3 regions of the Dongia soli genome follow, and region 1 is predicted to be linked to each of the others. Evidence: riboswitches for the same ligand, from Rfam matches in the RefSeq annotation. Region 1 holds a riboswitch; each other region holds the start of a gene.
What was found. A riboswitch is a leader RNA that binds a small molecule or an ion and turns the genes downstream of it on or off. The one in region 1 is predicted to bind thiamine pyrophosphate.

Region 1 (10,594 bases):
CAACCCGATATCTACACAGGAATATGGCTCTCCGGGCCGATTGAACCATCACCTCAGACCGACGATTGCTGGATCGACCGATAATGCAGACCGCGAATGATATCCGCCGCACATTCCTGGATTACTTCCGGAAGGAGGGGCACGAAATTGTGCCGTCCAGTCCGCTGGTGCCTCGAAATGACCCGACATTGATGTTCACCAATGCCGGCATGGTCCAGTTCAAGAACGTCTTTACCGGGGCCGAGAAGCGGGATTACGTGCGGGCCGCGACAGCACAGAAATGCGTCCGCGCCGGCGGCAAGCATAACGACCTGGAAAATGTGGGCTATACGGCGCGGCATCATACCTTCTTTGAAATGCTGGGGAATTTTTCCTTCGGCGATTATTTCAAAGAGCGGGCGATCGATCTGGCCTGGCGCCTGATCACCAAGGAATTCGGCCTTTCCAAGGACAAGCTGCTGGTCACGGTCTATCACCAGGACGACGAAGCCTTCGGCCTCTGGCAGAAGATTGCCGGCCTGTCGGACGACCGCATCATCCGCATTCCGACCTCGGATAATTTCTGGGCGATGGGCGATACCGGCCCCTGCGGTCCGTGTTCGGAAATTTTCTATGACCACGGGTCCTCGATTCCCGGCGGCCCGCCGGGCAGTCCGGATGAAGACGGCGACCGGTTCATCGAGATCTGGAACCTGGTCTTCATGCAGTTCGAACAATTGACCAAGGATGAGCGGGTCAACCTGCCGCGCCCCTCGATCGATACTGGCATGGGGCTGGAACGCTTGGCCGCAGTGCTGCAGGGCAAGCACGACAATTACGATATCGATTTGATGCGGGCCTTGATCGAGGCTTCGGCGGCGGCATCGGGCACCGATCCGGACGGTCCTTTAAAGGTATCACATCGGGTCATCGCCGATCATTTGCGCTCCTGCAGCTTCCTGGTGGCGGACGGCGTCCTGCCGGCCAATGAAGGCCGCGGCTATGTGCTGCGCAGGATCATGCGCCGGGCGATGCGCCATGCCCACAAGCTCGGTTGCCAGGAGCCGCTGATGTGGCGTCTGGTGCCGGCACTGATCGCCCAGATGGGGCAGGCCTATCCGGAACTGATCCGCGCCGAAGCGGTGATCACCGAAACCTTCAAGCTCGAAGAAAGCCGCTTCAAACAAATGCTGGATCGCGGCCTCCGCCTGCTCGACGACGAGACGTCGAAGCTGGGCCAGGGACAGAAGCTGTCGGGCGATGGTGCCTTCAAGCTGTATGACACGTTCGGCTTCCCGCTCGATCTGACGGAAGACATTCTGCGCGGTCAGGACCGCAGCGTCGACAAGGCAGGCTTCGATGCGGCCATGGAACGCCAGCGCGAAACCGCCCGCAAAGCCTGGTCGGGTTCGGGCGAAGCGGCAACCGAGGCGGTCTGGTTCAATCTGCGCGAAAAGCTCGGCGCCAGCGATTTCCTCGGCTATGCCACGGAACGCGCTGAAGGGCAGATCATCGGCATGTTGAAGAACGGCCAGGAAATCGAAAAGGCTTCGGCCGGTGATGAGATTGCGCTGATTGCCAACCAGACACCGTTCTACGGTGAATCCGGTGGCCAGATGGGTGATACCGGCACGATCGTCACGGCGGGGGGCGGTGAAATTGCCGTCGGCGATACGCTGAAAAAGCTCGGCGACATGCTGGTGCATTTCGGCAAGGTCACCAGAGGGACGGTATCGCGCGGGGAAGCGGCCGAGTTCAAAGTCGATGGCAAGCGGCGAGCGGCGTTGCGGGCGCATCATTCGGCGACCCATCTGCTGCATGAAGCCTTGCGCCGGCGTCTCGGCGCGCATGTGACGCAGAAGGGCTCGCTGGTCGCGCCCGATCGGCTGCGTTTCGACTTCAGCCATCCACGCGCGCTGAGCAGCGAAGACATCGCCGCCGTGGAACAGGAGGTCAATGATCGTATCCGCAAGAACGCGCCGGTCGAGACCCATCTGATGACGCCGGATGCGGCGATCGAAGCCGGTGCCTTGGCGTTGTTTGGCGAAAAATACGGCGAGGAAGTGCGGGTCGTCTCCATGGGCGGCCGACATGAGGATGAAGCAAAGAACTTCTCGACCGAACTTTGTGGCGGCACGCATGTCCGCCGGACCGGCGATATCGGCCTCTTCAAGATCGTCAGCGAAGGCGCCGTGGCTTCGGGCGTGCGGCGTATCGAGGCGATGACGGGTGCGGCGGCCGAAGCCTATGTGGCCGAACAGCAGCGGCAGCTCAATGAAGCGGCGGCGGCGTTGAAGACACTTCCTGGTGATCTTGCCAGCCGTATCGTTTCGCTGGTCGAGGAAAAGAAAAAGCTGGAACGCGACCTGACCGAAGCGCGCAAGGCGGCTGCCATTGCCGGTGCCGGTGGGGGGAACGCATCGACCGGGACCAAGGATGTCAATGGTGTCGCCTTTGCCGCCCGTGTCCTGAAGGACGTGCCAGCAAAAGAGCTGAAAGGTATGGCTGACGAGTTGAAGAAGCAGATCGGCTCCGGCGTGGTCGTGCTGATCTCCGATGATGCTGGGAAAGCGTCGATCGTGGTCGGCGTCACGTCGGATTTGACCGGCAAGGTGAGCGCCGTGGATCTGGTCAAGACGGGTAGCGCGGCTTTGGGCGGACAAGGCGGTGGTGGCCGTCCCGACATGGCCCAGGCCGGCGGCCCGGATGCCAGCAAAGCCGAGGACGCCTTGTCAGCTATCGAAAAGGCGATCGGCGGGACCGCCCAGGCTGCCTGATTTCAGGTCGTCGCGCATAACGGTTGAAGATGATTTCATCCCCTCTTCGGCGCCTGCCATGTCAGGCTGATCGGAGAGGGGATTTCCTTGTCGAGCAGCGGCACTAGCCGTAGGGATAGTCACGCAGATGATCGCTCACCAGATGTGGTTGCCTTTCGCTGTCGTGATCTTCATATCCGGTCTTTACGTATTGCTGTTCCGCCGCCTGTTTCCATATCCCGTCAGCGGCCGTCTCGCTCTATTGGCTTTCGCTGCCAATATCGCCTTCGTCCTTGCCGGCGTGGCGCTCTTTGCCACGACCGGGCTCGGGACCAATCTGACATCGGCCTTGCAGCGGGACCTGCAAGCGGCACACGATCTCCAGGCGTCTCTCTCGCTGGCTTTCATCTATGCGGCCTTGCCCGAAGAGGCTCTGAAAATTGGTATCGTTGCGCTCTTGCTTAAATGCGGTACGTCACGCCTCCGGCATCCGTCAGACGGGTTCCAGCTTCTTTTATCGGCGGCGCTGGGCTTTGCCCTGATCGAAAGCTGCATTTATGTCTATGTCCTCGGCGATCAAGCGGAGTTAAGCCGCAGCCTTCTCGCTTTCGCTTTACTGCGGGGCGCGCTGGGAGCCTTGCTGCATAGTTTATTGGCAATGGTCGCGGGTTATTTCCTGCTGTCTCTCTGGCCAGCCAGGGGGAACCGATGGCTGTGGCTGGCGGCAGCCTATATCGCCGCTGTCATTCTGCACGCCGCCTTCGATGGCAGTCTGCTGAACCTGATTTTCCAGGGCGACGGTGCGACCGATGGTGATGTGACGAGTGGGCTGGAAACAATCGACCCACGCAGTATCGCTGTGCCGGCAGTGGTGTGGATGATCAGCACGGTCGTGCTGGTGATCTTCGGCTTATGGGGCCTTCGGACCGCCTTGCAGCGAACGACCGAAGGGACCATCGCATCGCGCCGTTGGCAATATGCGGGCTTGGCGATGATCATTCTTGCCGCGCTGTTATTCATCGTGCCGGCGAAGCTCACCGCCAGCGAGACTTTCGAGACTGCTTTGGCGCCAGCCTTCGGCGCTATTCTGTTTGTCATCGGCCTGATCATGGCGATGAAGCGGGAGCGGGCAGGGCGATACCCCTCCTAATCAACCGGCCTCGTCATTGACAGTGTGTGCCGCAGTTCCTTAAACTCCCCATCACTGTGCCGCGGGGTGCCTCTTCGACAGAAGTGGGCTGAGATCATACCCGAGGAACCTGATCTGGATCATGCCAGCGAAGGGATTGTTGCACAGGCGGCTTGTGACTTGCCTTTCTTCCGGCCCGTCTTCCGTCTGTCTCCATCCCAAGCTGCGGGATAGGAACGAAAGATGACGGCTGACACTACGGCCAATCTGCCGCAAAACCTGCAAGCGATCAGAGATCGCGCACCGCTTATTCATAACATCACCAATCTGGTCGTTACCAATGTGACGGCCAATGCCTTGCTCGCCTTGGGCGCATCGCCCGCCATGGTCGAAAACACCGATGAGGTGGCCGAGCTGGCGCGGGTTGCGAATGCACTGGTGATCAATTTGGGCACCATCTCCAGCAGCCGGGCCGCCGCCATGCGCATTGGCGCGCGCGCGGCGGTTCAGGCCGGCAAGCCCTGGGTGATGGATCCCGTTGCTGTGGGAGCGCTCGGCTATCGCAGCCGGCTCGCTGCCGAGTTGCTCGCCGAACGACCAACTGTCATTCGCGGCAATGCATCCGAGATCACAGCCCTCGCCGCGATGCAAGGTGGCGGCGTTACAGCCGGTGGCAAAGGTGTCGACAGCACGCTTTCCTCCGCCGCTGCGTTGGAGGAGGCCAAGGGATTGGCCAGCCGGACCGGCGCGATCGTCGTGGTCAGTGGGGCGATGGATTATGTGACCGACGGCAAACGTGTGACCGGCATCGCCAATGGTCATCCGATCATGACACGCGTGACCGGCATGGGTTGTACCGCGACGGCGCTGATCGCACCATTTCTCGCCGTTACACCCGATGCCTTCGCGGCCGCGGTGCAGGCGACCATCGTGATGGGTGTCGCCGGCGATACGGCCATGGAAATGGCAGGCGGGCCCGGTTCGTTCCAAGTCGCTTTCCTCGATGTGCTTTATGCGCTGGAGGGGGAGGAGATCCTTGCCAAAGCGAGGCTGACATGACGCGGCCATCATGCGGTATCGGACACCCAGCTTTCGATCCCTCCCTCTATCTGGTGACCGATCCCGTGCTCTGTGCCGCAGGTGGACTTGCCGAAACCGTGGCAGCAGCGATCGCCGGCGGTGTCACCATGATTCAATATCGCGCGAAGGACCGCGATCTGCGATCCGCCTTGGCTGAAGCCGCCACGCTAGCGGAACTGGCGAAGCAGGCCGGCGTGCCGCTGATCGTCAATGATCGGCTGGATATTGCTTTGGCGGTCGATGCCGACGGGCTTCATGTCGGCCAGTTCGATATGCCGCCGGAAATCGCCAGGGGTCTTTTAGGCGCGGACAAGATCCTTGGCATTTCCGTCAGCAGGCCCGCCGAAATCGAAACGATCGATCCGGCCATGGTCGATTATGTCGGCCTGGGACCTGTCTTCGCGACAGCAACCAAGGGCGACGCGGCTGCCCCGCTTGGCCTCCAGCAATTCGCAAAGTTGCGGCAGCGGATCTTATTGCCGGTGGTGGCGATTGGCGGCATCGGCCACGAACGGGCGAGTGCCGTGATCCAAGCCGGCGCAGATGGCATCGCCGTGGTCTCGGCGATCTGCGGTACCGCCGATCCAGCAGCCGCAGCGCGTCAGCTCAAGAAATCGATATTGGATGCGCGCCCATGATGCCGGAACATATGGTTCCCAACATTCTCAGTATCGCCGGCAGCGACCCCAGTGGTGGCGCCGGCATTCAGGCCGATCTCAAAACCTTTTCCGCGCTGCGGACATACGGCGCTGCGGCAATCACCGCACTGACCGCGCAGAACACGCGTGGCGTCGGGGCGGTTCTGGTCGTCGAACCGGCTTTCGTTGCCCGCCAAATCGATATGATCTTCGAGGACGTGAGGATCGATGCGGTAAAGATCGGCATGCTCGCCAATGCCCAGATCATTTCCAAAGTGGCTGCATGCTTGCGCCATTGCCAGCCGCGCTGGATCGTTCTCGATCCGGTCATGATCGCCAAGAGCGGTCATCGCCTGTTGGATGAGGCAGCGCTCTCCGCCTTGCGCCGAGAGCTGTTGCCGATGGCATCGATCATCACGCCGAATTTGCCTGAAGCTGCCGCCTTGCTCGATCGAGCCGTGGCAAAGGACTGGGACGACATGGAGGAAACGGCGGTGGGATTACAGGCGCTTGGTGCGTCCCGCGTGCTGTTGAAAGGCGGGCACCTGCCAGGCGAGGCGAGCCCAGATCTAGTGCTCACCGATGGCGTCATAACAAAGCTCGATGCCGGCCGGATCGCGACCGAGAATACGCATGGCACCGGCTGCACTCTCTCGTCTGCCATCGCAGCCTTGTTGCCGCAGCATCGCGACGTCATCACAGCCATCCGTGAGGCCAAGGCCTATATCACGGGTGCCATCGCCGCCAGCGGCCAACTCGCCGTCGGTAGCGGACATGGTCCGGTGCATCATTTCCATCAACTTTGGCATCAGTCGAGACCGTAAATATGACGACCTTTCTGGAAGAAGCGCGGCAGGAGACGGCAAAGCTGCGCCAGGCTATTCATGATTTACCGTTCAATCTGGAGCTGACCGCGGGCACCTTACGCCAGGACCGCTTCCAGCATTATCTGATTCAAGATGCGCTCTACCTCACAGAATATGCGCGCGCTCTCGCCGCTTTGGCGGCGAAGGCGCCATCGGCTGGCACAATTGCGCAATTCGGCGAAGCGGCTGCCGGTGCGGTGTTCTTCGAACAGGCAATGCAACAAACCTTCCTTACGACATTCGGAATCACGGCCGCCGAGGTCGCAGCTTCCTCGGCATCGCCCACAAACCTGGCCTATACCGGCTTCATGCTGGCGGAGGGGATGAAGGGGACCTATGAGACTTTGTTGGCAGCCGTTCTGCCCTGTTTCAGCATCTATGCCGAGGTCGGTGCGGCAATCGCCGCCAAAGCGAGCGACAATAATCCGTTCCAGCTTTGGATCGATACCTATGCCGCCCCGGAATTCCAGCAAAGCGTGCAGCGTGCGGAAGAGGCAGCGAACCGAATCGCGCAGGACACCAATCCAGCCTTGTATCGGAAGATGCTGAATCTGTTTCGGTGTTCGGTGGAATTCGAATGGATGTTTTGGGATGCAGCCTATCGTCTCGAAACCTGGCCGACGGCGATTTATCGCTGACATATCCCTTGAGGCGTTGCGGTTGCCGGTGAGCAAAAAACAGGCGCGGCCTTGCGGCGCGCGCCTGTCGGATCGAGTGTGAGAGCCGGGCTTACTTCACGTCTGCCGCGACCTGCATCTTGATGATCTTGTCGGGATTGGTCACGGCGCCGTTGTCATTCGGATCGCCTCGCTTGATTTGATCGACGAATTCCATGCCCTGAATCACTTGGCCGAAAGCCGTATACTGGCCATCGAGGAAGGGGGCAGGGGCAAAGCAGATGAAGAACTGGCTATCTGCGCTGTCCGGATCCTGGGCCCGCGCCATGGAGATCGTGCCACGGACATGCTTCAAGGCATTAAACTCAGCCGGGATGTTCTGGCCGGAACCGCCGGTGCCGTTGCCTTCCGGATCGCCGCCCTGGGCCATGAAGCCTTCGATGACGCGATGAAAGGTGAGGCCGTTATAAAAGCCCTTGCGCACCAGTTCCTTGAAACGGGCCACAGTTTTCGGTGCCATATCCGGCCGCAATTGGATCACCACGCGGCCGCCCTTCAAATCCATGTAAACTGTATTTTCCGGATCGGTCGCCGCCACGGCCGGCAGGCTGCCGGCGATAAGCGTGCTGGTTGTAGCCATGGTGAGAACGGAAAACTGACGACGGCTTATTTCCATGATGCCATCGCCTTCTTCAGGTTCTCATCGAGCTTGTCGAGAAACTGATTGGTCGTCATCCAAGTCTGCGACGGGCTGATCAACAAGGCCAGATCCTTGGTCATGAAGCCGGCTTCGACCGTATCGACACAGATCTTTTCCAGCGTTTCGGCGAAGCGCTGAACCTCAGGTGTATTGTCGAACTTGCCGCGATACCAGAGGCCGCGGGTCCAAGCGTAGATCGAGGCGATCGGATTGGTCGAGGTCTCCTTGCCCTTCTGATATTCGCGGTAATGCCGGGTCACCGTGCCATGGGCCGCTTCGGCTTCCACCACATCGCCATCGGGTGAGAGAAGCACGGACGTCATCAGGCCGAGGGAGCCGAAGCCCTGGGCCACCGTGTCGGACTGCACGTCACCGTCATAGTTCTTGCAGGCCCAGACAAAACCACCGGACCATTTCAGCGCGCTGGCCACCATGTCATCGATCAGGCGATGTTCATAGACGATGCCCTTAGCCTTGAACTGATCTGCGAATTCCTTGTCGAAGACTTCCTGGAAGATGTCCTTGAAGCGGCCGTCATAGGCCTTGAGGATGGTGTTCTTGGTCGAGAGATAGACCGGCCAGCCCAGCGTCAAACCGTAGTTGAAGCTCGACCGGGCGAAGCCGCGGATCGACTCATCCAGGTTGTACATCGCCAAAGCGACACCGCTGCCGGGGAATTTGAAGACTTCTTTCTCGATCGCCGCACCGCCATCTTCAGGCTCGAAGCGGATCGTGAGCTTGCCCTTGCCCGGCACGATGAAATCGGTCGCGCGATACTGATCGCCGAAAGCGTGACGGCCGATCACGATCGGCTGCGTCCAGCCAGGCACCAGGCGCGGCACGTTCTTGCAGATGATCGGCTGACGGAAAACAGTGCCATCCAGGATGTTGCGGATCGTGCCGTTGGGCGACTTCCACATCTGCTTCAGGTTGAATTCCTTTACCCGTCCTTCGTCAGGCGTGATGGTCGCGCATTTGACACCGACCTTATGCTGCTTGATGGCATTGGCGGCATCGATCGTTACCTGATCGGCCGTCTGATCGCGGTGTTCGACGCCGAGGTCGAAATATTTCAAATCGACGTCAAGATAGGGCAGGATCAGCTTGTTCTTGATAAAACTCCAGATGATCCGTGTCATCTCGTCGCCATCAAGCTCGACGATCGGATTCTTGACCTTGATCTTGCTCATACGGCAAGCGCTCCTTCAAACGGTTTTGAATTAAGTTTAAGGATGGGTAACGGAGTTTAGCATTCGCCAATAACGGATTTCCAGGCCGACGGATTTCCGGACGCTCAGCTACATCCGCTCGGGATAATCTGTGTCGGCCGTCTCCGGTTGCTGGGCCAGCAGATCGAACAAGCGTCCAACTCCATTCACGACGGAAAAGAGCTGGCGCACGGATGGACGGGCGAAGCCATTATCGATGACATGATCGAACAGCCCGATCAGTTTGTCCCAATAGCCGTCGACATTCAGGATCACGACAGGTTTGTCATGTAATTTTAACTGCCGCCAAGTGATGATCTCGAAGGTCTCATCCAGCGTGCCGGCACCGCCCGGCAGGATGACGAAGGCATCGGATTGATCGAACATCATGCGTTTGCGGGTATGCATGCTGTCGACGATCTTCAGTTCGGTGAGGCCCTGATGGCCGACTTCGGCATCCTCCAGATGCTTGGGAATGATACCGGTGACTTGTCCGCCGGCTTTCAGAACCGCATCGGCCACTTTACCCATCAGGCCGACCCGGCCGCCGCCATAGACCAGCCGCATGCCCCGGCGCCCCATCTCCCGACCAAGCTCGTCGGCGATAACCGCATAACGTGGGGAAGCGCCGAAGGAAGACCCGCAATAGACGCAAATCGATTTGATCACAGCCATTCTGTATTTGTTCCCGCATTATTCTAGCCGCCGACCCTAACCTAATACCGGGGGCCGTCAATGGTTCTTGGCCCAGATCACTCGCCGCCCGCAGTGGGCCTTAGGCGCCGGGGCAGTTGTCAGGGCCGGACGCGGGGATTAACGTTGTTACCCGGCGGTGCGACTCGCCCACCGACTATATTGTGAGGAAAGTGAATGGCACGCCTGGCCTTGATCGGGACGGTAGCTGCGGTGGCAATCGCCGCAGGATTGGTTCTGGTCTATGTCGTCTATGAGTCCGACAACGACGATAACGTCCCGCCAGCCCAGCAGACCACGGCGAATTCGGATTTGGCCGCTGGCAATAGCCCGTCCGGGACCACCGGCACCAGTCAGCCGGGACAGACGCAAACCGCGGCCAAGCCAACACAGGCGCCAGCGGCGGTGATGCCGAGTTTCGATGTCGTGCGTGTCAATCCCAATGGGGATACGGTCGTGGCCGGCCGGGCAGCACCGGGCGCTGAGGTGACGCTCCTGGATAATGGCAATGTCATCGGGACGGCAACGGCCGACGGGAAGGGCGAATGGGTCCTGCTGCCGGACAGCGCGATGTCACCAGGCCAGCACAGCCTTACTTTGCGCGCCCAGGCGGGAGAGGCGCCGGCTAAGGAATCCGACCATGCCGTGATCATCCTGCAGCCGGCCCCGGCCAAGGATATCGCCGGGCGACCGACACAGGCACCGGCAGGCGCTTTGGCGATCGAGGTTCCAAGATCCGGAACCGGCCCCACGCGAGTTCTGAACATGCCGGGCGGCAAGGCAAAAGAGGATACGCTCTCTCTCGCGACTGTTGATTACGATCAGGCTGGGCGCGCGATCCTGGCCGGTACGGGCAAGCCCAAGTCGACCCTCAATCTCTATCTCGATAACGGCTTGCTGGGGCAAATTACCGTCGATGATAACGGGA
Region 2 (10,594 bases), on a different contig from region 1:
TCGCGTCATGTCCTATCAATCGGAACCGCTGGAGGCGGAAGGCAAGTTGCAACGCCTACTGGTCGGCTATGAACCGCCGCCTTTGCCGATACATGTGGTGCATCCGGCCGGGCGCTATCTGGCACCGAAGGTGCGTCTCTTCATCGACCGCGCGGTCGAAGCCTTGCGCGGCAAGTTCGAGACCAATTGAAAACGACAGGCTACCGGCCGAGATAGTCGCGGATCACCGGCAGGTCCGACTGCAGGACACTTGTCGTTGCGTCGCTCAGAACCACCTCGCCTTCCGCCACAAAGGCTGTGCGGTCGGCGATGCGCGCCGCATCTGCCGGATCATGGGTCACCATCAGCACGGTCAGCCCATGCTGACGGCGCAGGGCGTCGACCAGATCCAGCATCTCCAGCCGCATCGCCGGCCCCAGCGCCCCGAACGGTTCGTCCAGCAGCAGGATCGGCCGGCGACGCACAAGGCAGCGGGCAATGGCGACACGCTGGCGCTCGCCGCCGGATAATTGCGCCGGGCGGCGGTTGCCGAACTCCTCAAGCCCGACTTGTTCCAGCGCCTGCCCGACATCGCGGCGCTGCGCATCGCTCAGCCGCAAGCCGGGATGGAGGCCGAGCCCGACATTCTGGGACGCGGTCAAATGCGCGAAAAGATTATTGTCTTGAAACAAGGTTGTGACCGGCCGCTGGGCCGCCGGCACGGCGGTGATGTCCCGCCCCTCCACCAAGACGCAGCCGTCATCGGCATGTTCAAACCCGCCAATCAGAGCAAGCAGCGTACTCTTCCCCGCACCGCTCGGGCCGATCACCGCCACGCAGCTCCCGCGTTCGATTTCAAGATCGAAGCGCATCATCATCTCTTCATAGCGGAACCGCAGCGCGCGGCATTCCAGGTAGGCCGTCATTGTTTTCCACCCACAAGACGCTCGATCGCGCCATAGACCCCCAGCACCAGAAGTAACAAGATCAGCGCCGTCGCCGCCGCCTGATCCATCCGATAGGCAGAGAGCTGCTCATAGAGCAGCATGCTGAGGGTCCGCAGGTCCGGATTGCCAAACAGGCTGATACCGATCAGATCGCCGAGCCCCAGGCTGGTCGCCAAGGCGAAAGCCGTGGCGATTTGCGGCCGCAAGCTGGGCCAGTCGATCAGACGGAAACGGTTGAAGCCGACAATGCTCAATTCACGGCAGAGACGATCATGCTGTTGCAGATTGCGGTCGACGGCCGGCATCAGCAGGGCCAGGCAGAAAGGAATGGCCATGGCGATGTTGAGCAGGATGATACCGATGACCGACCACAGATCGCTATCGGTATAATCGGTGATCAACAGATAGAAGCCGATGCCGAGCACCATCGGCGACATCGCCAGCGGCAGCAGGCCGGCAAGCGCTTGCAGCGATTTCATGATCCTGACGAACAGACCGGCACGGCACGGCGAGGGCTGATGGCCGGCAGCCGCAAGGACGAAGCCGAAGAAAGTGGCACCGGCACCGGCGATCACTGAGATGGACAAGCCCAGCAAGGCCGCCTGCGCCAGAACCGGCCAGGGCAAATCCGCGGTAAAGCCGCGCAAGCCATCGGCCAGCAAGGCGAGTTCGGGCAAGCCGACGAACAGCACTGCAAGCACGATCCAGGCGCTGTCGCCGATCCGCGCCCATCTGGTCGATGCATCGTGACGCCAGCCAGGCCGACCGAAACCGGCGGCGAAATCCATCCGCTGGGTGAGGCCACGGCAGAGTATCCCGGCGATCAGGCACAGGACCAGTTCGAGCAGGGCGAGCAGCCCGGCGCGCGGCAGGTCGGCATCGAAACGGATCGCCTGGAAGATCGTGACTTCCAAGGTTGAAGCGCGCGGCCCGCCGCCCAGGGTCAGCACGATGGCGAAGCTGACGAAGCAGAGCATGAAGATGGTGGCGGCAATTTGCGGCACGACGCGGCGCAAGAGCGGCCATTCGATCAGCCGGAAAATATGGCCCGACGTCATGCCGAGTTGTGCTGCGAGCCGCCAGGTTTCCGCCGGCACGGTCTGCCAGGCCGGCAAGAGCAGGCGCACTGCCAGCGGCAGATTGAAGAAGACATGCGCGACCAGGATACCGCCGAGCCCATAGATCGATGGCCAAACCCCAACGCCGACCAGCCGCGCCATCCAGCCCTGCTGGCCATAAGCGGCGACCACACCAAAAATCGCCACCAGCGCCGGCATGACCAGCGGCAGGGAGAAGAGCCGCAACAGCACGCCCCGCCCGGGGAAATGGCTTTGCCGTGCCAAAGCGCGTGTCACCGGCACAGCGAGCGCAAGAGAGAGCAGCGTCGACAGCACCGCCTGCATCACGGTGAAAATCACCACCCGGCGCAGATAGCTGTCGCCGATCAGATCCCGGATGTCGCCGGCGGATGCTTGGTCGAGAAGCCGCACCAGGATAGCAGCGATCACCGCGATCAGGATGGCGGCGGCAACCCGGCCGAGGGAAGCGATCCCGATCAGCGGATAGCCCGCTATCGGCCGTGTCGTCGTCATGATAGGCGCGTGCGAATTCAGCGGCTGACCGTCTCGAGCCATTCCCGGATCCAGGCATGGCGATGCTTGGCGACCTCATCGCTCGGCATCAACAGGGTCTTCTGGGGCTGCGGGATGTTGCGGAATTCTGCCGGCAGGTCATTGCCGATATCGACCACCGGGAACATGTAATTGGTGGTCGGGATCAGCTTCTGCACCTCGGGCGAGGTCAGGAAGGCCAGGAACTGTTCGGCAAGATCGGCATGCTTGCTCGATGCCATCCGAGCCGCCACTTCGACCTGGAGATAATTGCCTTCCGGGAAATCCAGCGCCTTATAGCGATCGGTCTTCTCGTTGATCTGATGATAAGCCGGCGAGGTCGTGTAGCTGAGCACCATCGGCGCCTCGCCTTTCACAAACAGGCCATAGGCCTCGCTCCAACCTTTGCTGATGGTGAGCACCTTCGGCGCAACCTTCGCCCAGGCCTCGGTCGCCTTATCGCCATAGACCTCCTTCATCCAAAGGAGCAGGCCAAGACCCGGCGTCGAAGTGCGCGGATCCATCAGGAGAATCTTCGGCTGATCGCCCGGCGCCGTCAGCTCCGCCAGGCTCTTCGGTGGATTGGGCAGCTTCTGTGAATCGTAGACGAAAGCGAAATAGCCGTAGTCATAGGGAACGAAGGTCTTGTCATTCCAGGCGACCGGCAGCTTCAGCTTGGAGACATCGACCTTGGCCGGGGCGAAGAAACCCGTCGCCGCCGCTTCGCTGGTGAGATTGGTATCGAGGCCAAGCACGACATCAGCCTTTGTCTTCTTTCCTTCCATCTTCAGCCGCGACAGCAAGGCGGCGCCATCCTCCAGTCCGACCCAGGTCAGCTTGCAGTGGCATTGGGCCTCGAACTGCTTCTGGATGGCCGGACCGGGGCCCCATTCGCTGATAAAGGAATCATAGGTATAGACGGTCAGGGTCGGCTCCGCAGCCTGTGCCGCGCTCGAAAGAAGAATGCCGAAAACCGCCGCCAGCAGAGATGCCGAAACACGCATGCGAAAACTCCTCCACAAAGCGGCGGAGGAGAAATGGTGCATCGGTTTACCGGTGACTCATATCCCTCCGCCGGTATTAACCGGATCAGGTTCATCGGGTTGAAGTGGCAATCGCTTCTCTCAGCCCGGCATCGGGCACCCCGTTGAGCGAGCGCGAGAATGGTCGCGCCAGGACGGTAAGTCAAGGCCGGACAAGGTCTCAGGCCGGTGGCTCGGCCCGGTGGCTCGGGCATTGGCTGGGGAGTAGCCGGGACCATCAGGGTTGCTGGGCGAAGCCGAGCCTGTCACGCCGTGGAAGGCCATTATTAATAAATTGGATTTAGGGTCGCATCATGGCGTGTATCTACGAACGAAAATGCCCATGGAACCCCCTTCCACAACCTCCAAACGCTTTCGCCTGACGCGGAATTTCGCGATTCTGTCCGCCATCGTCCTGATCGTTACCGCTTTGGGCCTCACCCTCTTTTATCGCAGCTGGGCCGTCCGGCAGATGGAAGCGGAGGCGGAACAGTCCAACGTGACGGCAGCGCGCCTGCTGGCGAACTCCTTATGGGATGAGCATGCGGATGTCCTACGCCTCCTCAGCGCCCTTCCGCCGGAACAACTGCAGGGACGGCCGGAAGTCGAATTGCTCAATCAGGACGTGAAGACCCTTGTCAAGAAGGCGCCGATTATCCAGGTCAAAATCTATGACCTCGAGGGCCATACATTGTTCTCGACCGATCCCCGACAGATCGGCCAGGACAAGAGCGACGATGAAGGTGTGGAATCCGCCCGCAACGGCGTCGTCGCCAGCGAGATGGCGCATGCCCATACGGTCGATGCTTTCGAAGGCGCCGTCACCGATCGCGATATCATTTCCAGTTATGTGCCGATTTACGGCGCCAAAGACGGCAAGGTTGTCGGCGTCTTCGAAGTCTATGATGATGTCACCGTTTTCGTGACGGCGATCGACCGCTTCACCTATTGGCTGATCGGCCTCACTGTGGCGGCCTTTGCCATCGCCAATGGCGTCCTCATTCTCATCGTCGGCCGTGGTGACCGGCTGTTGCAACGGCAGCATGAGCGCAGCCTGGAACTGACCCGGAACGTCGCCCGCGCCGAGGCCGCCAGCAAAGCAAAATCCCAGTTCCTCGCCAATATGAGCCATGAATTGCGCACGCCGCTGAATGCGATCATCGGATTCTCGGAACTGATTCAGCATAAGACCTTCGGCCCACTGGGTGATGCCCGCTACGGTGCCTATGTCGATGATATCCACGCCGCCGGGCGGCATTTGCTGACGATCATCAACAATATTCTCGATCTGACCAAGATCGAACTTGGCCGCATGCCGCTGCAGAATAGCCGCACGGACCCGACGGCTCTGCTGCGCGAAGTTGCGCGGATGGTGGAGCCGTCGCTACGAAGCCGCAATATCACGCTGCACTTGGACATCGCCCCGATATTGCCGATCTTCACCACCGATGCGGCGAAGCTGCGGCAATGCCTGATCAATCTTCTGTCGAATGCGATCAAATTCTCACCGGATGGCAGCTCTGTCCGGCTCTCCGGCCGACAGACGGAAACCGGCCTCTATTGCTTTGAGGTCGCTGATCAAGGCATCGGCATGTCGAGCGAAGATATTCCGATCGCTTTAGCCCCCTTCGGCCAGATCGACAGCTCGCTGGCCCGCAAATTCGAAGGTACAGGGCTCGGCCTGCCGCTGGCGCAGCGCTTTAGCGAATTGATGGGCGGGGTGCTTAGCATCGCCAGCGAGCCGGGGCACGGCACCACGGTCACCATCACTCTTCCCGATGCCGGCCCGGAAAGCCTGGCCCTCGCCCTCAGCGCTTGACCAGCACCGCAAGACCGGTGGCAAAAGCCGACAGCCGTTGTTCGGCGAAATCGCGCAGATCTGCCGTCTCATTGCCGGCGGCAATTTCCACAAAAGCCCAGCTCGCCGCGACCAGGCACAGGGCCGTCCTGAAATGAGCAACGCGCAGGGCGGATTGCGGCGTCACGGCATAACCCGAGGCGGCGAGCAGCCAATCGATCTGCGCCTCGTCCAAGTCATTGTCGAGCGCAATGGCGCCGATATCCCAGAAGGGATCGGCGCGGGCCGAAAATTCCCAGTCGATCAGCCACAAGCTGCGATCCGGCAGACGCAGGAAATTGCTCGGATTGGGATCGATATGGCTGGGCACCAATGAGTGATCGGAGCCTTCAATAGCCGCGTCCAACCAGGCAGCCTCCTGTCGGAGACGTTGCAAACGCGGTTCCGGTGCCAGCGACAGATAGCGGTCGGATATGGCGAAGGGACGCATTTCATGCTGGAAGGCTGCGCCCGACCGTTGCAGCCTGCCGATGACGCGCCCGACCGCCGCCAGGCTTTCCCCGTCTTGGAAATCGGCCGATTGCAGGGAGATCGCATTGGGCAGGAATGCCGTGACCTGCCAGCCGCGCGTCTCATCGGCGAACAAGACAGCCGGAGCGATCCCGATATCGGCGGCCAAAGCGGCATTATGGATACCGGCCGGCCGATTGAGATATTGACCGCCGCCGGCGCCCGGTAGGCGCAGCACATAGTCCCGGCCGCTTCGCTCATGACAGAGCCGGTAATTGCGGTTGGTGATGCCGCCAAGACGGGCAATCGACCATTCCGCGACCGGGACGGCCGCCAGCAGCGGGATGCTCTTCAGGGCGAGATGAAGGTCGGCCGGCAAGGACATCACCCGTCTCTAATCAAATTTTGCAGCGGCAGCAACGGCGTTGCCCGAGGGTAACGTCGCACAACCGTAAAACTCGATTTAATTTTTTCTTAAGGGTGCTCTGCGAGCTTGGCTGTCGAGGAGCTGCTGATTGTGACTTTTCTTGCCGCGTCAGAACCGATCCTGTTGACGATGGTTTCGCCCAACCAGGCGGAAATCGATTGGGTGCGCCAGCTCTGCGCCAAAACCAGTACGGCGCTCGACTTCAACAGCGCGGCTACAGTTGAAGCTGCGCGGGACAATGCAGGCAATGTGTTCCTGCTCGATCTCGATGCCCTGAAGTTACCGAGCCAGACAGATCACCTGCGGATCATTGATGATCTTGCGCATCTCGCCGCCGTCGTTGTCATCACTGACCAGGCCGATGCCGAGACGGAACAATCCTATCTCGATAACGGCGCCGTGGATGTCATGCAGCGGCAGGAGCTGACACCGAACGGCTTGCGGCGCGCCTTGCGATCGGTAGTCAATCGCCGGCATAGCGAACGGCATCTCTCGCGTCTGCGACTGCGCGACGCGGCAACCGGTCTGGCAGCCCCGCCGTTATTCTGGGAATTTCTCGGCCTCGCCGAACGCCGCGCCAAGCGGAACCAGGATTTCTTTGCCGTATTGCTGATCGAGGTCACCCCGGTTTTGCAACCCCACGGGCTGCTTTCATCGGCCAATGAGGATGCTTTGATGGGTGTCCTGACCGGACGCTTGCACCAGATCATGCGCGCCAGCGATACCGTCGCCCGGCTCGAACGGCGCCAATTTGCCGTCCTGGCAGAAGCTATGCCGCGCATCGAAGACGTGCAGATCGTCGCGGAGAAAATCGTCACCGAGTTGACCAAGCCGGTTGATACCGGCAATGGCAGTCAGACCGTCCGGGTCGCTGTCGGCATCGCCCTCTATCCCACCAGTGCGATGCAGCCCGAGGGGCTGATTGACCGGGCCGCCGGTGCGCTACAGGAGGTCCTCAGCCGAGGCCACGACGACTTCGCGTTTGGTTAAAATCCCGACGGTCATCCGCCGCAAGTTCTGGCACGCCGCTTGCTTCCCTAAAAGAGCGTCGATACCGACGCCCAGCAACTGATCATGGGGAAGCCAGATGTTATCGATGTTTGCACGCCGCGACGAAGGCAAAGAGCTATCGGCCATGGTTCCCCGGGCAGAATCTGCCGGGCAGAATCGGGCCGGTCCGGTCTTGGGCGGGGCGACCCTCACTGCGATGACGGCCGACCATGCCGCGCCCGTTCCTCAGGCCGCCGAATCGAAAACCAACATGGTGCAGCTGATGGCGGAAGACGCGCGGCGTCGTGCCAAGCTGCTGACCACCTCACCCTCGGTCGGCCAGTATCTCTGCCACCTCAATCATGAAATGCGGAACTTCACCCGGGCAGAAACCACCAATGCCGTGATCGGCGCCGCCCCGGCGGAAATCCAGCGTGTCGTGCGCCTCGCCGCCAAGCTGCGCGGCCGCTACCTGGCGCAGGTGGTCGATCTCGGCAATCCGAAGCGCGGCCCGATCACCGAAAGCGATATCCGCGATCTGGGACGCGCTCGCGAAATGTATGAAGAAATCGATCGCGGTCTCGCTGCTTTGCGCAGCGCCATCGAATCCGGCGATCTCGATCTGGAAGGCACCCGGTCTTAAGCGGCGCCTCAATCGCAAGAAAAAAGCCCCCGGATCGCATCCGGGGGCTTTTTCTTTCACTATCGCCAGGGCGGTTATTTTTTCTTCGGTTTCAGCGATTCCCAATCGGCGTCGGTCATATCGCGCAGGAAGTTGAACTGGCCGGCGCCCTGCAGCCATTCGCCACCGTCGATCGTGACCACCTCGCCATTGATATAACCGGCGAAATCGGAGAGCAGGAAGGTGGCGAGATTGGCAAGCTCGCTATGGTCCCCGACCCGCTGCAGCGGATTGTTGGTCTCGAACTTCTTGGCAAGATCGGCGCGCGGCACCAGCCGCTCCCAGGCACCCTTCGTCGGGAACGGACCCGGCGCGATGGCATTGAGCCGCACGCCGCGTCCGCCCCATTCCACTGCCAGGCTGCGGATCATCGACAACACGCCGGCCTTGGCCATGGCCGAGGGCACCACATAGGCGGAACCGGTCCAGGCATAAGTCGTGACGATGGAAAGAACCGAGGCCTTGCGGCCCTCCTTCAGCCAGCGCTTGCCACAGGCGAGCGTCGCATAGGCGCTGCCATGCAGCACGATATTGAGCACGGCATCGACGGCGCGCGGGCTGAGATCCTCGGTCCGTGAGATGAAATTGCCGGCGGCATTGTTGACCAGTGAATCCAGCGGGCCCTGTTCCCAGATCGCCGCGATCATCTTGTCGACCGCTTCCGCATCGCGGATATCGCAGCCATGGGTTTCCACCTTGCCACCGGTTTCCGCCATCAGCTTCTCGGCGGCTTCCTTGAGCACTTCTTCGCGCCGGCCGCAGATCACCAGTTCGGCGCCGAGTTCGAGGAAGCGGTGTCCCATGCTGTAGCCAAGGCCGGTGCCGCCGCCGGTCACCAGGATGCGTTTGCCCTTCAGCAGATTCTTCTGAAACATGATCGGTCCCTACTCCTTACTGTTCCTTGGCGCGCAGCATATCGCGCGAAATGATATGGCGCTGGATTTCCGACGTGCCTTCCCAGATGCGTTCGATCCGGGCATCGCGCCACATCATCTCCAGCGGCAACTCGTCCATCAGCCCCATGCCGCCGAAAATCTGGATTGCCTGGTCGGTCACGCGGCCCAGCATTTCGCTGGCGAAGAGTTTCGCCATGGCGGCATCGGCATCGGTCATGGTTCCCTGCTCCAGCTTCCAGCAGGTATAGGCAACCAGGGCATCGGCGGCGCGCAATTCCGTCGCCATATCGGCGAGCTTGAAAGATGTGCCCTGGAACTTGCCGATGGTCTGGCCGAACTGCTTGCGCGTCGCCGCCCAATCGGTCGCCAATTCCATCGCCCGCTCAGCCTTGCCGCAGCAATTGGCGGCAACCATCACCCGGCCGCCGGTCAGCCACTGATTGGCCAGCACAAAGCCTTTGCCTTCCTCGCCCAGAATCTGCCGCTTGTTGAGGCGCACATTGTCGAAGAAGAGTTCGTAATTGTCATAGGCGCGATAGGAAACGCAACGCGGGCCGCGGCGGATGCTGAAGCCGGGCGTGTCGCGATCGACCAGGAAGGCGGTGACGCGCTTGCGCGGGCCACGCTTGGTTTCATCGACACCGGTGACGGTGAAAACGATGGCGAAATCGGGCAGGCCGATGCCGCTGATGAAATGCTTGCCGCCATTAAGGACGTAATCATCGCCATCAGCTTCGGCGCGGGTGCTGATCGACATGGCGTCGGAGCCGGCGCCTGGCTCCGTCAGGGCGAACACTTCCATCTTCTCACCCCGCACGGTCGGCAGCAGATATTTCTCAATCTGCTCGTCACGGCAGGCCATCAGGATCGCCGATGGCCGGCCAACGAATTTCTGCAGCGCCCAATTGCACTTCCCGAGTTCCCGCTCCATCAGCATCTGCGACATGACGTCGAGACCGCCGCCGCCGACCTCTTCCGGCATATTGGCAGCATAGAGGCCGACTTCCTTGGCGCGTGACTTGATCTGCTTGGCAAGATCCATCGGCATCTCACCAGCGCGATCGACCTCGCGTTCGTAGGGGAAGATTTCCTTTTCGATGAACTGGCGGACGGTCTCCACCAGCATGCGCTGTTCGTCGGTTTGCGAAAAGTCGAACGCCATAGTGAGTGCTCTCGGTTAGGCCTGGTTGTTGACGGAATTAATGTCCCTGGAAGACCGGCTCGCGCTTGGCCACGGCGGCGCTCAGCGCTTCCTTGGCATCGGTCGAGCGGCCGCAGATCTCGCCGGCGACCCGTTCAGCCGCGAGCTGGGCGTGCAGGTTGCGCGTGCCGCTTTCATTGATCAGCCGCTTCGCCGCCGACAGGGCGACGGTCGGACCATTGGCGAGCTTCTGGCCGAAAGCGAGGCCCTTTTCCAGCAATTGATCGGCCGGATAGATCGCCGTGATGAGGCCGCGCCGCAAGGCTTCATCTGCATTCCAGAAATCGCCGGTGAAGACGAAAAGCTTGGCCGCTTCCCGGCCGATCAGTTTCGGCAACAGCCAGGTACCGCCGCAATCCGGCGCATAACCCATCTTGGTATAGGCGCAGCAGAATTTCGCCGCATCGGAGGCGATGCGGAAGTCGCAGGCGCAGGCGAGATCGAGCCCGGCACCGACCGCGGCGCCATTCATCAAAGCGATGGTCGGCCGGTCGAAATCATAGATCTCGGCGCAGAGCGAATGAGCCGCCTC
Region 3 (10,594 bases), 980 kb from region 1:
CCACCTCGCTTTCGATCATGGTCGCCCCGATCATGAAGCGGCCAGCCGCGCGCGGCACGACATAGAGCGGATGGCGCGGATGTAGCAGCCGCACGGGCCGCGACAGGACGATCTCCGTGCTGTGCAGGTAGAGCATCTCACCCCGCACGCCGCGCAACCCCTGCATCCTGCCGATCGCACCATCTCCTATGCAGTCAACCACTCGATCGAAGCTTCCGTCTGCAGGCGCAACGTCGCTCCTGCCCAGCCGGAAACGGACGCCCCGATCGGCCAACCTCGTTTGGAGGCCGGTCAACGCCTCTCGGGGATCCAGATGCGCCTCACCAGGAAAGAACAAGCCACGGCAGAAACGGCCGGCAAGTGCAGGCTCCAGCCGGGCGATACCCTCTTCGTCCAGCCATATCGCCCCGCCCATGGTGCGGTCGGCGAAGCGGGCCAACTCACCGACGTCACGCGGCGGTGCAACCACCAGCGTGCCGTTGCGTCGGACATGGCCGGGCAATGCGGCTTCCCACCAATCCGCGGCGGAGCGGCCGAGATCGAACACCGCCTGTTCGGCGCTTTCGCGCTCGCACCAGGGTGCCAGCATCCCACCGGCGAACCAGGATGCACTGCCCTCAATCGACGGACGACGATCGGTGACGGTAATCGCCATGCCTCGTGAGACCAGTTCGAAGGCAACGGCCAGGCCTGCCACGCCTGCACCCCTGACGAGGACGTTCACCGCCGTGTCGCAACGCTTGCAACTTCGATCGGCATGTAGAGGTCGCCACCTTCGCGGAACTTCTCGGCCATAGCGGCCATACCCTCTTTCTGCGTCTGGGCGCGGATGTCGTGCGATATGCGCATGGAGCAGAATTTCGGCCCGCACATGGAGCAGAAATGCGCCACCTTGTGCGCCTCCTTTGGCAGCGTTTCATCGTGTAAGGACCGCGCCGTCTCAGGATCAAGCGAAAGGTTGAACTGGTCCTCCCAGCGGAACTCGAAGCGGGCGCGGCTAAGCGCATCGTCCCTGATCTTCGCCGCTGGATGGCCCTTGGCGAGATCGGCAGCATGGGCGGCGATCTTGTAGGTGATGACACCTGTTTTCACATCGTCGCGGTCGGGCAGGCCCAGATGCTCCTTCGGTGTGACGTAGCAGAGCATTGCCGTGCCGAACCAGCCGATCATGGCGGCGCCAATGCCGCTGGTGATGTGGTCGTACCCTGGCGCAATGTCTGTCGTCAGTGGTCCGAGCGTATAGAACGGCGCCTCACCGCAGACGGCGAGCTGCTTGTCCATGTTTTGCTTGATCTTGTGCATCGGCACATGGCCGGGGCCTTCGATCATCACCTGACAGTCCTTTGCCCAGGCGATTTTTGTCAGTTCGCCCAAGGTCTCCAGCTCGGCGAATTGCGCGGCGTCATTGGCGTCGGCGACGGAGCCCGGCCGCAATCCGTCCCCCAGTGAGAAAGAGACGTCATAGGCGCGGCAAATGTCGCAGATTTCCTCGAAATGCTGGTAGAGAAAGCTCTCTTTATGATGATACAGACACCACTTGGCCATGATCGAGCCGCCACGCGAGACGATGCCGGTGACGCGGTTGACGGTAAGCGGGATGTAATGCAACCGCACGCCTGCGTGGATGGTGAAATAATCCACGCCTTGCTCAGCCTGCTCGATCAGTGTGTCGCGATACACCTCCCATGTCAGATCCTCAGCAATGCCTTTGACCTTTTCCAGTGCCTGGTAGAGTGGCACCGTGCCGATGGGCACCGGCGAATTGCGGACGATCCACTCGCGGATGTTATGGATGTTGCGGCCGGTGGAAAGGTCCATGACCGTATCTGCGCCCCAGCGGGTCGCCCAGACCATCTTATCCACCTCCTCGGCCATGGAGGAGCTGACGGCGGAATTGCCGATATTGGCGTTGATCTTGACGAGGAAGTTGCGGCCGATCGCCATCGGCTCGCTCTCTGGATGGTTGATGTTGGCCGGGATAATCGCTCGTCCGCGGGCAACCTCGTCGCGCACGAATTCCGGCGTAACGAAATCGGGTATCGCCGCGCCGAAGCTTTCTCCGTCGCGCGCCATCGTGTTGCGCATTTGCTCCCGGCCGAGATTCTCGCGAATGGCGACGAATTCCATTTCCGGCGTGATTATGCCCGCTTTTGCATAGACAAGCTGGGTCACTGCCTTCCCGTCCCGCGCCTTCAAGGGGCGGTGGCGCAGCGGAAACTCCGGCGTCAGTTGCTCGCCGGCGACAAAACCGTTGTCCGCCGGTTTGACATGGCGCCCGTCATAGGCCGTCACATCGTCGCGCGCTTCGATCCAGGAGGCTCGAACACGTGGCAGCCCTTTTTCTATCTGCGTCTCACTTGCCGTATCCGTGTAGGGACCGGAAGAATCGTAAACTGTCACAGGTTGCTCGCCAGCGGTTGGATGTACCGCTATCTCCCGCATAGGAACGCGTATATCAGGATGAAGAAAGCCGGACCTGAAGACTTTGGTCGAGGCGGGCAGCGGCCCCGTGGTGACAGCAGGTCTGGTCGGTGGGTTGGCCTTGGTGGCCTGAATGAACGTCATGATCGAGGCTCCTCGCTTTGCAAGCAATGGAGACCCAGCTCTGACAGGAAGGAGAAAGAGCGCCTAAGTTGGAATGGTCGCATATGACCTGTCAGGCGTCCGCACCGTCCCTACGCCAGTATGAACTGGATCAGGTTCATAGGGTTCCGGCGCTGCCTTGCGGCCTGCCGTATCTCAGCCCCTTGTCGGGGCACCCCTGGTGATAGTGCAAATCTGCCCGCTGCCACCTGGAATGTCAACGCAGCCGTGCGCCCGCTATAAGCGAGCGGTCGACTCCCTTCGCAGTGACGGCTCGAAGGGCGCAACTTCAACGATGCGCCCCTTGCAGCAAGCACCATGTTGAACTGATCATCACCTCCGGCAAGGTCCGGCCCCAGCGGATAATTTGCCGGCGCGCGCCAAGTTTCTCCCCAAGCCGTTTGCCGCTCGCGGTCTGAGCGCACCGCTGCACGGTTTTTCCAGGCCGCCTGCGCCTTAGGCGCCGGTCAGTCTTTCTCTGAACTCCTCGGTTACCTATTTCCCCATATCGCCGATGGCGCAGTGAGGGGCTCGGCTGCGTGACGGCCGGGTTCGGTTCGGCCGAGGGCCCTGCGCCGAGCCTGATGCCGTCGGCGAGGACCGTGGCCAGCAGACAGCACCTTCGAGCTGGATAAGGGGACACGGCCATGGCGCGGTGGTACAGGCAAAATTGCGAGTCTTGGTGCTGTTTCATCACCAGGGCGGTGCGCATGTTTTCACCACAACTAGCGATCCGAGACAACTGCGATAGCAGCTCGGCATATTTGAAATGGAGCCTCAAAATGAAACATGCACTTCTTGCTACGGCCGCGGTTATCCTCGCCGCCACGGTAACGCTGACTGACGCGGGCGCAACAGCGCCGGCGACAACGCAAGCTAGGGCCGAAGTCCATGAGATGATGACGCAGTCGTTCAAGGGCGCACAAACCGTCTCAGGTAAGGAACTGATCTTCGCCAGGGGGGCGGGGTGTTACCGACCGGAGCCGGGTTCTCATCGCACGCGCATCGGAAATGGGTGTTAAACGGTCGACCTATCATCGAGCCATTGATGAAGAGAAGCCCGCTATAATCCTCCGCCGGCTCGAGGCCGGCGATCGATAGGAGCAGATTAAAGGAGCCCCGTGCATGATTGCACGGGGCCAGTCAACGTTACGAGTTGTGGGGAATGCTCGCGATGACCAACCGGTCGATTCACGTAAGTTCCGATTATTTCCGCCGATACTTCCGCGGAACAGCGGCCCTCGCTTCCCAATTCGCGAGGTATTGACGCGCCAGATCTGCGTCGCGAACGACAAGCAACTTTTCAGCGTTCTTCCCCTGCGCAGCTTTGGTGAAATTGAAGCTGCGAGTGATCACGGTTTCGCCTTCGATCACCATCACGTTGTTATGGGCGATGGCGACCTTGTAGTCGATTGCCACTGGCACGCCGGCATTTTGCAGATAGGTGGCGCCGGTGTATTTGGCGGTCGCCCGGCTCTTGTCGAGGATCACCTGCACCTCGACGCCGCGACGATACGCATCGTCGAGGGCCTTGGCAATCGGCGCGCGGAAGTGAAGCTATAGGCCTGCACGCGGATCTGCCTTTTCGCAGCACTGATCGCGGTGACAATCAAATCGGTGCAAGGCCCGCCCGGCGTAAAGCAGGTCGTGATGGATGGCGTAGCTACTGCTGGCGCCGCCGCTGTTATCGCAAGGCCGATCGCAAGAAGACTGATTCGTAAAAGCCAGCGCATCGCAACCCGGAATCTTCGATCGGCCTCCGCATGGCGGCCGGCTGCATCGACGAAGTTCACGGCTCCAAACGCTTTCGAATTTCATCGCTAGATGGGTTGATGAAGACGTCGGGGCGCCCTGGTCATCGCGGATGGCCCAGTTGTGGGACGGCTCGGCTGGGTGGCTGTGGGGTTCGGTCTGGCCGAGCTGCTGGGGGTGCTGGCCAACGGCCGAGGGCCTCAGGTCGAGTCTGAGCGTCGGCAAGGACCGTGGTCAGCAGACAGCATGATCGAGCTGGACAGGGGGACTCGGCCATCGCGCGATGGTACAGGCAAAATTGCGAATCTCGGCGCTGTTTTATGACCAGGGCGGTGCCCATGTTTTTTACTACTACTAGAGGTGCTGTCGCCCGGTACAACGCTCCTTGCTTTCAGGAGATGACAGAAGAACGCGGCGACGTCGGCAAGTGAAGCTGTTGCCAAAACAGGCGTGCCGGATGGCGAATACGAAGCCGGGGTCGCCATGTTCGACCAAAAGCAACTGACCGACCTCACGATCGCGTTCGATCTGATGAATGCCTACAACCGGATGGCGCAGCTTCCGCAGTCACCTGCTGCGACCAAGCAATAGCAGCCTCGGCACTATTTAAATTGGAGCCTAAAATGAGACATGCACTTTTCGCCGCTGGCGCGGCTATCCTCGCCGCCACTACGATGCTGACCGGCGCGGGCGGAACACCGCAGGGGACAACGCAAGCTGGGGGCAAGCTCCAGGAGACGATCACGCCGCTGTTGAAGGACGAACCACAAAACGTCCCCGGTAAGGCACTGCTCTTGGCCGACGTGGTGTTCCCGATAGGCGCCGCCTCCCCATCGCACACCCATCCGAAGTCGGTGTTCATCCGGTCGACCTATCATGAGCGCCATTGATGACGAGAAGCCCCGGGTCTATATAGCCATCCCGCCGGCGGCTCGAGCCCGGCGATCGATAGGAGCGTAATGTCATGACTTTATTGTTCGCCGATGACTTTTCGGCCGACCGCGCCGCCTTGGTGACACGTCGCGATTTTGCCTGCCGTGTTATCGGCACCGCCGCTCTGACCATAACCTTCGGTTTTGCGGCAGGGAGGGCCGTCGCAAACGATCGCGCGATCTTTGGAAATGTCCGGCAAAAGCGTCAGATCGCAGGTGCCTCTTTCGGCAAGTACACTCGCCTTTTACACGTCGACGACAAGGTCTTCCAAAGCGATCTGCTGTGGACCGGGAAAGATGGGCAATTACAGGTGGCGATGCTCGACGGCAGCAGTTTGAGCCTCGGCGAGAATGCTGAAGTTCAGTTGAATGATTCGCTTGCCGGCAATACTTTCTCCAGCTTCCTCCATATCCTCGACGGCGCCTTCTGCTTCAACAGCGGTAAAGCAGAAAGGCCCCCGGCATCCCCGAAAATCGAGACGCCCTTCGCTATATTGAGCTTGCGCGGCACCGAGGTCTTTGCTGGCCGCTTCGAAAGCTCTTACGACATTTTTGTTTCCAGCGGCGAGGTTGAAGTGCAAAACGATGCGGGGGCGGTCACCCTGAAAGCCGGTCACGGCACGTCGCTGCGGGCGCGCAATGTTCCGCCGACACGGCCCGAAGTCTGGAGCGATGCGAAAATCAAACGCGCGCGCGCATTGGCAGGGGAATAGTGCCTGTCAGCCCGGCGAGGTTGACCCAGCATCAGCCATTTGTATGGTTCGATCCGGAAGATATCGTTCAATTCAATTAGCGATGAAATCGCCAACTTCATGCAGAAGTGAGCGCCGGACGGGGCCAGTGAAACGCATGATAGCGCCTCGAACCGCTGATCAGGATCGGGTCCTGGGAGTGTATGGCCAATGGCTTCGGAAGCTGAGCGTCGGGTCCCAGCCGAAATGAGGACAGCTCGATGTCAGGAGGTGGCCTGAGGATCGGCAAGTTGGTACCCGCCGCTTCATCGGTTCTCGATATGGCAACCCCATCGTAAACTCCATTCGGAGCTTCAGCCAATGCCACGGGCCGCTCTCTCCGGAGCCTTATGTGCGACGCCGCTTGGATCGAAGGCACTTGCGGTCGCGCGAGCCAGAGCACGGGAGCTTTTCAGCGAACTGATGGAGCACCGTGAGTGCGTGACGTTGGCCTAGGAGGATAGCGATGACTGCCAGAGCTCCCCACAAATCCTGGACGGCACAGGTCGGCCGTCGAAAAGTGTTGGCGGGGACAGGCGCCATGGCGTTGGCGTACCTTGCGGATCGCTGCGTCAGCTACGCCAAGGCTACTGTTCCGTCCGCCGACCACACGATCCGTATTGCGCCGATCTCCCTAGAGATCGCGCCGGGCAAGGTGATCAAAACGACCGGCTACAATGGCACGGTCCCTGGCCCATTGCTGCGCCTTCACGAGGGCAAGCCAGCAGTCATCAACGTCATCAACGAGTCCGGCTACTTAAATCTGGTCCACTGGCACGGGCTCATCATCCCCTCGCAGCAGGACGGCTCCGCCGAGGAGGGCTCGCAAGCCATCCCGCCCGGGGGCTCCTTGCGCTACGCCTTCACGCCGGGGCCAACGGGAACTCGCTGGTACCACAGCCATGCGATGGCGATGACCGATCTCACTCGGAGCACCTATTCCGGCGAGTTCGGCTTTCTGGTGGTGGAGCCCACGCACGATCCCGGTCGCTATGACCGTGAGGTTACCCTCGCCGCCCATCACTGGGAGGGACATTGGGTCAGCATGCAAGATATCCGGAAAGGCCCGCCGCCGGACAATGGCCTGGAGGCGATGTACCGCTCGGCAACGCTCGGCGAGCGGATGCTGGGCCACGGTGAACCGATCCGGGTACGTCAAGGCGAACGGGTGCTGTTCCGGTTGCTCAACGCCAGCGGCAGCATGGGCATCTCGCTGGCGCTGTCAGGCCACCGTTTCACCGTCATCGCCCTCGACGGCAATCCTGTACCGACGCCGATGACGGTGGATGCGGTGGAACTCGACGTGGCCGAGCGGGCGGACGTCATCGTGGAGATGAACAACCCGGGCGTCTGGGTGTTCGGTTCGACCGACGAGGACGACCGCAACATGGGTATGGGTGTGATCATCGAATATGCCGACCGCGGCGGCGACCCGCAATGGGTTGCACCGCCGAAGGCGCCTTGGAACTACACGGCCTTCGGTCGGACCAGTCCCGCCGCGATGCCGGACGAGGTCATTGATCTGAAGTTCGAGAAGATCCCCGGCGGCCGTGGCCGCTATAACCGCTGGACCATCAACGGCAAGTCCTGGCCCGACACGAACCCGCTATTCACCGTTCACCGGGGAAAGCGCTATCGGCTTGTGATGAACAACAACAGCGGCGACACTCATCCGGTGCATCTCCACCGGCACAGTTTCGAGATTACGAAGATCGGCAACAAAGCGACCTCGGGCGTGATGAAGGACACGATCAGCCTACCGCGCTACTCGGCTGCAGAGGTCGACTTCGTGGCCGACAATCCCGGCAACACGCTCTTCCATTGCCATCATCAGGACCATATGGACGAAGGCTTCGCCGGGCTGATCATCTACGGCTGAAAGCACGCAAGGGTAAACGAGAAGGGCGTGTTAGCGAATGATTCCCATCGGCCCGGCGAGTAGTTCATTCGCTAATTTTCGCTGATCGTCACTGAAGGAGGCAAATAACGGGTCGGCTGCTTCCTTTACGGACTTCAGCAGATCCAGACGGCTCTGCAGCCTCTCCTCATGCCTAGCCAGCCGATCCTGCCAGGGCATCGAGCGTTCACCGCTCCTCTGTCCGTTCATCATGTTCTTTTGCATTGCCGCCTTTCTGAGGGCCTCGGCGAACGTATTCCATTTATCCTCCTGATTCGGGGTGATCCTGATTTCGGCCTTCAGATAGGCAATTCGCCCCTCGATATGATCAATCGACTCTTCGTGCGCCATGCCCCCGCCGTGATGCGCCATGCGCATCATGTTCATCATCCCCATCATGGGACACATGCCAGCTCCGTGCATCATGCCGCCCTTCATCATGTCCTCAGGCGACATCATGCCTGGCGTCTGCCCCGTCATCTGCATGGAGTTGCCGTCCACATCGGGCTGCATACCGTCCGTGGATTCGCCGGAGCCAACACCAGGCTGGCTCTGATCAGTGCCCTCATCAGACTGTGCGAGGGCACCGGTTGCGCTCAGAAGAAAAGTCAGCGCGACGAGCAGAAGCATAATTGGTGAGGTTTTCATCATGCACCTCCATGCTGCGGATCATTTCACATTGGGCTACAACTGTGTCCGCCATACACGGCCGTCGCCGAGCATTTATCTAACGAGCGCTTCTCGCCATATAAAAGAGAATCATGTTGATGCCTGCTTCAAAGCACCTTTTTTGGGTACTGATCATGTGGCAACGAAGCGAGGTGCTGCTCTCGCTATCCCCGCCTCTCGCTTTGAGCTACCCGCGCCATAGCTTATTAATAGCATAGATCTTGGACGCTTTGCCGTCTTTCGAAGCCGTCGCGACCGCCGCGCAGTATGTCCGTGCGGCTATGGCTGAGCCAAAGAGTGGCCTGTTCGCCCGGATCAAGGCCGCAACCTTCTCGTTCGCGAGATGGTTGTAGCAGCCGAACACCATGGCGAACGGCAACTCATTGACCATTGGAATCCGGTTTGTGTGCTTCAGGGGTTCTTACGTTGGGGTCCTTTAAATGTCCCAGCAATGCTTTGCAGTCGTTGGTCCAGGCATCGGTTAATCAACGACTACCATGGCGAGCCGTTGGTACCTCTTAAAACTGATTGACATCGATCTGTGCTTTACGCGCTTGAGCCCAACCATCTTGCGATCGGACGGTCGGCAAAGACACACTCACGACCGTACCCTGCCCCACCGCACTTGAGATCGTCAGATTGCCACCGTGTGCCTCAATTACGCCATTAGCGATCGCCAGTCCCAAACCTAGCCCCCCTCGCTCTCGATCTAGCACATTTTGCACCTGATAAAACGGCTTGGTCACATGGTGGAGTTCTGTCTCAGGGATACCAATTCCTCTATCCACAACTTCGAGAACAACCGACTCACCTCGCTGGTGGCACCTCACATCGACACGTTCACCCGAGGTCGTAAACCTAATAGCGTTCGACACAATATTAGTGATGGCTTGGTTCAGCCAGACGGCGTCGGCCAGTACTTGGATGGCGTCGGATGGCATGTGCGCGGCCAAGATTACGCCGACATCCTTGGCACCTGACTGCAATGCAGAAACACAGTCATTAAGAATGCTGCGGATATCCACGGGTTCCAATTTGAGTGTCAGTTTGCCGGTCGAGATCTTCGACATATTCAAGGTGTCATTGATGATGCGGCTCAATTGCCGACCGCTGGAGATAATGTCTTCTAAAAATCTATTTCGAGAGTCCTCTGTCAGCGCGTGCGCCCGGGACCGGAGCAATTCGGAAAACCCGATGATGGCATTGAGCGGTGTCCTAAATTCGTGACTGGCTATGGCAAGGAACGTATCTTTGGCACGATTCGCGTGGTCCGCCCGTTCACGGGCCATATGCTCGGTATGAGCAAAAGCTTCTGCTTTAATAATGGCTTGACTCAGCATCCAGATCAGAATGCTCCCCGCGCTAATTACGCCCAGGAGCGCACCTAACACCGGATAGTATGAACTGCGCAACGTTTCCAGAGCTTGATTGTGTAACAGAACGCCCATCGTCCATGCTTGAATAGGATGTCCCAATGCGGTCAGGAGTTTCCTAACTGCAACGTGCTGCGACGGGTTAGCGCTATCGAGTCCATTGAGAGCTAACTGAATTTTAGCAACTGCAGGAACCAACAGATCCATTAGAGGCTGATAGTTTTTAGTGGTCCGGAGCTCGGATCCCTCCTCTCCAGTCGCAATCGTATTTATTCGGCTTTCGAAAATTTCGAAGCGCTCCCGGACACTGTCAGCGGAGACCTCTGGGTCTTGGCTGTAGAAAGCATCCAGCAGACTCAAGGTTCTGAAATACTCAAGTTCAAGTTGGGCAGCCAGCCAGCTAGTGCTCCTTTGAGCCTGCGACAGTGCGGTGGAATTCTTGACCAACAGGTAGGTGCTAAGGCCAAGTGCGCCCGCAAAGATTAGGGTGACGGCAAAGGCAGCCCAGTACTTCCGAACGATACTCATTCAGGGCCGACCTCCAGCGTTCTGAGTTGCCATATCATTCTCGACTGAACATCCTTTGAGCCGAGGCTATCTGGATAGATGATCCATAGTGGTCCTTTACTCGCGATCGACATGTATTGGCCATTCCGG

Region 2: it holds a riboswitch for thiamine pyrophosphate, as region 1 does, so the genes downstream of both, thiB (thiamine ABC transporter substrate binding subunit) here and thiM (hydroxyethylthiazole kinase) in region 1, are expected to answer to the same signal.
Region 3: it holds a riboswitch for thiamine pyrophosphate, as region 1 does, so the genes downstream of both, thiC (phosphomethylpyrimidine synthase ThiC) here and thiM (hydroxyethylthiazole kinase) in region 1, are expected to answer to the same signal.

What each region holds. Positions count from the first base shown of each region.
Region 1 covers NZ_JAXCLW010000002.1:203,504-214,097, forward strand. The annotation lists gene alaS (alanine--tRNA ligase) at 84-2,756, shown strand; gene SMD27_RS07520 (PrsW family glutamic-type intramembrane protease) at 2,884-3,885, shown strand; TPP riboswitch at 3,938-4,039, shown strand; gene thiM (hydroxyethylthiazole kinase) at 4,108-4,923, shown strand; gene thiE (thiamine phosphate synthase) at 4,920-5,582, shown strand; gene thiD (bifunctional hydroxymethylpyrimidine kinase/phosphomethylpyrimidine kinase) at 5,579-6,406, shown strand; gene tenA (thiaminase II) at 6,409-7,086, shown strand; gene SMD27_RS07545 (peptidylprolyl isomerase) at 7,178-7,705, opposite strand; gene SMD27_RS07550 (NADP-dependent isocitrate dehydrogenase) at 7,732-8,955, opposite strand; gene SMD27_RS07555 (LOG family protein) at 9,064-9,648, opposite strand; gene SMD27_RS07560 (Ig-like domain-containing protein) at 9,844-10,594, shown strand, end outside.
Region 2 covers NZ_JAXCLW010000007.1:88,131-98,724, reverse strand. The annotation lists gene SMD27_RS19565 (LysR family transcriptional regulator) at 1-190, shown strand, start outside; gene thiQ (thiamine ABC transporter ATP-binding protein) at 201-905, opposite strand; gene thiP (thiamine/thiamine pyrophosphate ABC transporter permease) at 902-2,518, opposite strand; gene thiB (thiamine ABC transporter substrate binding subunit) at 2,536-3,540, opposite strand; TPP riboswitch at 3,585-3,693, opposite strand; gene SMD27_RS19545 (sensor histidine kinase) at 3,902-5,377, shown strand; gene SMD27_RS19540 (choline kinase family protein) at 5,367-6,251, opposite strand; gene SMD27_RS19535 (GGDEF domain-containing protein) at 6,384-7,283, shown strand; gene SMD27_RS19530 (hypothetical protein) at 7,381-7,926, shown strand; gene SMD27_RS19525 (SDR family oxidoreductase) at 8,001-8,840, opposite strand; gene SMD27_RS19520 (acyl-CoA dehydrogenase family protein) at 8,857-10,023, opposite strand; gene SMD27_RS19515 (enoyl-CoA hydratase/isomerase family protein) at 10,061-10,594, opposite strand, start outside.
Region 3 covers NZ_JAXCLW010000002.1:1,183,586-1,194,179, forward strand. The annotation lists gene thiO (glycine oxidase ThiO) at 1-724, opposite strand, end outside; gene thiC (phosphomethylpyrimidine synthase ThiC) at 721-2,565, opposite strand; TPP riboswitch at 2,655-2,773, opposite strand; gene SMD27_RS11985 (phospholipase D-like domain-containing protein) at 3,790-4,074, opposite strand; gene SMD27_RS11990 (hypothetical protein) at 4,786-4,926, shown strand; gene SMD27_RS11995 (cupin domain-containing protein) at 4,959-5,225, shown strand; gene SMD27_RS12000 (FecR family protein) at 5,309-5,980, shown strand; gene SMD27_RS12005 (multicopper oxidase family protein) at 6,540-7,877, shown strand; gene SMD27_RS12010 (Spy/CpxP family protein refolding chaperone) at 7,908-8,546, opposite strand; gene SMD27_RS12015 (sensor histidine kinase) at 9,083-10,465, opposite strand; gene SMD27_RS12020 (molybdopterin-dependent oxidoreductase) at 10,462-10,594, opposite strand, start outside.